2 regions of the Streptomyces sp. NPDC088747 genome follow, and region 1 is predicted to be linked to the other one. Evidence: riboswitches for the same ligand, from Rfam matches in the RefSeq annotation. Region 1 holds a riboswitch; the other holds the start of a gene.
What was found. Region 1 has a riboswitch for cyclic di-AMP ahead of ACIP79_RS03725 (C40 family peptidase). Riboswitches for the same ligand answer to the same signal wherever they lie in the genome.
Positions count from the first base shown of each region.

Region 2: another riboswitch for cyclic di-AMP. It lies ahead of ACIP79_RS40670 (LysM peptidoglycan-binding domain-containing protein); the one in region 1 lies ahead of ACIP79_RS03725 (C40 family peptidase).

Region 1 covers NZ_JBIVKZ010000001.1:746,370-748,823, reverse strand. The annotation lists gene ACIP79_RS03730 (ATP-binding protein) at 209-667, shown strand; gene ACIP79_RS03725 (C40 family peptidase) at 939-1,412, opposite strand; cyclic di-AMP (ydaO/yuaA leader) riboswitch at 1,415-1,580, opposite strand; gene ACIP79_RS03720 (hypothetical protein) at 2,040-2,348, opposite strand; partial or broken gene ACIP79_RS03715 (ATP-dependent Clp protease proteolytic subunit) at 2,356-2,454, opposite strand, start outside.
Region 2 covers NZ_JBIVKZ010000026.1:143,174-145,627, reverse strand. The annotation lists gene ACIP79_RS40675 (hypothetical protein) at 1-314, opposite strand, end outside; gene ACIP79_RS40670 (LysM peptidoglycan-binding domain-containing protein) at 489-1,229, opposite strand; cyclic di-AMP (ydaO/yuaA leader) riboswitch at 1,234-1,384, opposite strand; gene ACIP79_RS40665 (CocE/NonD family hydrolase) at 1,745-2,454, opposite strand, start outside.

The sequences.
Region 1 (2,454 bases):
GTACTCCCTACTCCTTCCGAGCCACCCAAATACGGTCCTCCGTCGCAGAGTTCACCGCTTCGAGCGACAGATATATGCATATCTCGGTGGATCGCACCCGTGACCGGCCTGGTAATGGCAGTCTGGCGCGAAGCACCAGTCCGGGACCGTACTCGAACCATCCGCTCCGTGTCGGGCCCCGGTCCCGTGGGAAAGGGACGACCGCGCCATGGCAGACCATCAGGAAGCATCCGTCACTCTGCCGAGCGATCCAGCCTCGGTCTCCACGGCCCGGAATTTCGTCGCCGAAGTGCTGGCGGAATGGGGCGTGCCGGGGGACTCCGAAGTCGCCGACACCGTACGCCTGATCGTGTCCGAGCTGGCCACCAACGCCGTACAGCACACGTTCGGGCAGTCCCCCACCTTCCGAGTGGACGTCCGCCTCGAACGGGACGAACACCTGCGCCTCGGCGTCACGGACAGCCACCCGCGTTTCCCCAAACGACTGCCCGCGGCCGTCCAGCAGGACAACGGCCGCGGGATGGTGATCATCCGCTGGCTGACCGCCGAGTGCGGCGGCAGGCTCACCGTCCGGCCCACCCGTGAAGGCGGCAAGACGATCTCCGTGGAACTGCCCTGGACGGCACTGGTCGAGCCGGTGTCCGCCGGGGGGCCGCAGGAGTCCTGAGGCGTCGTCCGGCGGCGGCGGGAGTTCCGGGACGCGTCTCGGACGGGCCGCGCGGGGGGCCACGGCACTGGGCCTGGCTCACTCTCCGAGGGCTGTGAGGGCTGTGAGGGCGGGACGGGCCGCAGACGGCCGGTGTGCCCGCACCCTGATGAGGACGGCCGCCAGGAGCACGCGGGGGAGTGTGGCGACGTAGAGGGCGTGCTGTGCCGTGTGAAGAGGCTTCCCGTGGGGCGGCGGCGGCACAGCGCGCCGCCGCCGCCCCACGGACAGGTCAGCTGACCCGGCCGTACCAGACGCTCCTCGTCCAGATCTTCTGGAGCTTCACAACCTCCCCCGACTTCGGGGAGTGCCAGATCTTCCCTTTCCCGGCGTAGATGCCGACGTGGTACACGCTCCGGCCCGAGTGGAAGAAGACGAGGTCTCCGGCCTTGCGCTTCGACGCGGAGACATGGTGCGTCTTGTTGTACTGGGCCGCGGCCGTACGAGGCAGCTTCTTGCCCGCCTTCTTGAACGAGTAGAGCGTGAGCCCGGAGCAGTCGAAGCGGCGCGGGCCGGCGGCTCCGTACTTGTACGGGGCGCCCTTCTTGGAAGCCGCGACCTGAAGTGCCTTCGTCGCCGGGGTGGCCGCCGCGGCGTCGGAAGCGACACCGGGGACCACGAGGCTGCCGCCCACGGCGGCGATGGTGAGAGCCGAGGCCGTCCCGGCCCTCGTCCACAGCGACGGGACACGATTGAGCGCAGTCATGCGCAACCCTTCGTCAGCCGCCTGTGAAGGATGACCTGTCGGATTCGGGCTGGCGAAGTAGCCCGGCCGCGTACTGCGGCTTCACCCCAAGGACCGCCCGGATCGCTCCGGCGGACCGTCGTGCTGGGTCCTCCACTCCTGCCGATGCACATCTGTCGACCGGTCATCCGGGCGGCGGCAGGACTCGGCGTCCGCCCGGACCGCCCCGCCGCTGCGGCGGGGGCTTGTCGTCGGAAGGGATCTTCACGCATGGATGTCTGAAAATCCGAGCGGAAGCGGTGGTTTGTGGGCTTACTCACCACTCACCCGTTCGGGTGGACACCCGCCGTTCGAGCGAGTGTCCAGGGGCTCGACGACGCCCGTACCAGCGACGGAGGGCTCAAGTCGCCATCCGCGCTACGCGCGTTGCGCAACTTCTCCGGGTCGTCGGAAGGACCCGCGTCTACGCCAACCGGGGGTACGTCATCTGGTCCGTTTGAACCGCCGGGCGGACGTTTCGCGAGGGCGTCGAAACCGGGCGCTCAGGTGCCGGGGTGTCAGCGTTCCAGGTGCCGCCGGGCGATGGTCCAGCGGTCGGCAGGGCAACGGTCCACGTGCCGAGGTGTCAAGGGTCTCGGCGCGGGCGTGTCAGTCCTCGGAGCCCGGCGGCAGGGCGACCCGGGCCGCCCGCCGTTCGCCGTCGAGGACGCGCAGGGCCTGTGCCAGGGTCCGGGCGTGCACCTCGCTCTCGCCCCGCTGGTGCATCACCGTGAGGGCGTCCCGGAGTGCCGTCGCCTTGACCACCAGCGCCTGGGCGGCCCGCAGGCCCCGGTAGGTGTCCCCGGCGCGGGCCGGGTTGATGCGGCCGAGCAGGTCGACCACGTCCAGGTAACGGTCGATCAGCTCCGCTTCCGCGCGCGTCAGCGCGGGCAGCGGAGGGAGTTCGGGTGGGATCACCGGCCGCTCACCTCGCGCCGGGTGCGGGCCGGCGAGCCTTGCGGCTCGGGATGATCCCGTCGACCAGTCCGTACGCCAGCGCCGCCGGCGCGTCCAGCATCTTGTC
Region 2 (2,454 bases), on a different contig from region 1:
CGAGCCAACGCGACAGTCACCCCCGGCCGCAACAGCCCGTCAGGAGCGATCCTCGGCAGATGCCAGCGCAGCAGGTCGGGAGCCAGATGGCGGAGGTCGGCCCGGATCCGGGCAGCGAGATCGCGGCCATGGCTGCGCGCCACGGAACGCGGACTGAGATCGACGTCGATGCCCGCGGCGGCACACGCCCCGGCCCAGTCCCCGGCAAGGCGGCGGGCGGTCGCGGTCTCGATCATGGAAGGCGGCACGGCGAACTCGCGCACGCGCGGCCAGAAGGAAAAGCGGGAGTCCCCATTCGCGTCCTGAGTGAGCATCAGCACTCACCTTGCGCGGATGGGACCCCCAATCTACGAACGGTTTGAGTCGTCATCGAGGGGAGCGTAACGCCCCCGACCGCGAACAGTCACCCGATATTCGGCGGCAGCCACGGCCGCACGGCCGCTCAGCGGCCCAGCCGAATCCCCCCGAAGACCGCCGAAACCGCCGACTCAGTAAGCCCCGTTGACGTTGTCGATCGAGCCGTACTTCGCCGCGGCGTAGTTGCAGGCGGCGGTGATGTTCGCGACCGGGTCGTAGGGGTCCGTCGAGGTGCCGGCCACGTGGTACGCGGTGAAGGTCGGGTCGATGACCTGGAGCAGGCCCTTGGAGGGGGTACCGGCGGCGGCGTTGGAGTCCCAGTTGTTGATGGCGACGGGGTTGCCCGCGGACTCGCGGATGATGTTGCGGTAGATGCCGTCGTAGCTGCCGGGAATCCCCTTCTCGGCCATGATGGCCAGGGATTCCTTGATCCAGCCGTCGAGGTCGTCGGTGTACGTCGCGGAGGTCGCCGCGGACTTCGTGGCGGTCTCGGCGGCGGCCTGGGTCGTCTTCGTCGCCTTCGTGCCCACGGTCAAGGTGGTGCCCGGCCGAAGCATCATCGGGTCGGAGCCGATGACCGCGGCGTTGGCCTTGTAGAGCGTCTGCCAGGTGCCGCCCGTGGTGCGCTCCCGCGCGATCTTGGACAGTGTGTCGCCCGAGACGACCTTGTACGTGACCAGCTTGACGTCGGGGACGGCGGCCGGAGCGGCCTTCGTCGCCGCGGTCGCCTGGGCCGGCACGGCGGTGGTGGCGGCGTGTGCGCCGGTCGCGGTCACCAGGGGGAGCACGAGCGCGGCTCCGCCCGTTCCGGCGGCGACGACGCCGCGGGTGAGGTGGCTGGTCCTGGGACGGCGGTGCTTGCCTGCGGGCATGACGAATTCCTCTCCGTCGCCTGCGAGGTGAGCTGTCGGGTTCGGGCGGGAGCTGCCCGGCCGCATGGGTGGGTGCGGCTTCACCCCGAGCCGATCCGTGTCCGAATCGGCGGCTTACCTGGGTCCCCCGCTCCTGCCGTGAGCGTGTGTGGATGGGTGGGGTCCGGGCGGCGGCAGGATTCGGCGTTCCGCCTGGATCGACGTGAACGTATGCGAGAGCACATGTCCGGAACAAGGCCAGATTTGCCGGTGTAGATCACTTTCGCCTCGGCATACGGCAGGGTTAATCGCCCGATTGTGCCGGAATGTGAAACTCAACTTGCCTTTAGCGAACGGCTAATTGTGCGACGGTCCGAGAGGGCGATCTTGTCCGGACGTGACCCATTTCACGCGACCAAGCAGGAACAAAGCGGCACTGCGTCCAATCTATTCACAATCCGGACACCGCTCTCGGAGCCCCGGGGGCAGGGAGCTGCCTACCTCTACCCCCACCTCTGCCCCCGGCCTCTGCCGCCCTATCCCGCCGTCCGCGGAATCCGCTTCTCCCAGGTCCGGTGGAAGACCACCGAGTCCCCGTCCCGGCAGATCACCTCGTTGAAGGTGATGAAGTCCTCAGCGTCGCAGGAGATTTCGGACGTGGTCGAGACCCGCGCGTCCCACGGCAGGTCCGGCCGGTGCAGGCGGATCGACCAGGTCGAACGGGCGCGGGCGGAGAGCGGGTCGGACTCGTTGATCGTGTACGTCTCCAACGCGTCCTCGGTGAACTCGAGACCGTCGGGATACACGCGGGTGCCGCCGTAACGGGGGTCGACCTCAAGTCGCCACTCGCCCTTGGCCACGTCCCGCACCACCAGTCGCTCGGGCCGGGGTTCGTCCAGGGTCGCGGGCACGACCACTCCCAGCGGCTCGGACTCCTCGGGTTCCTCGAAGGAGATGGGGAAGTCCGACTGCCGTTCCCGCAGCGGGAGTTCGAGGGCGCTGCCGTCCGGGTCGAGGGTGAGGCCCGCCTCGGAGCCCGGCTGGGGCCAGATCCAGGGCCAGTACGCGGAGGAGACGGAGAGGCGGATCCGGTGTCCGGGCGGGAAGGCGTAGCCGATGCCGTTCAGTTCGAGAACCACGTCCTCCGTGGTGCCCGGATTCCACGGGACCGTCAGATCGCGGCCGTGGCGCGCCGACAGGTTCAGCGCACCCCGGGTGACGAGTGTCGAGGAGCCGTCCGGAGCGA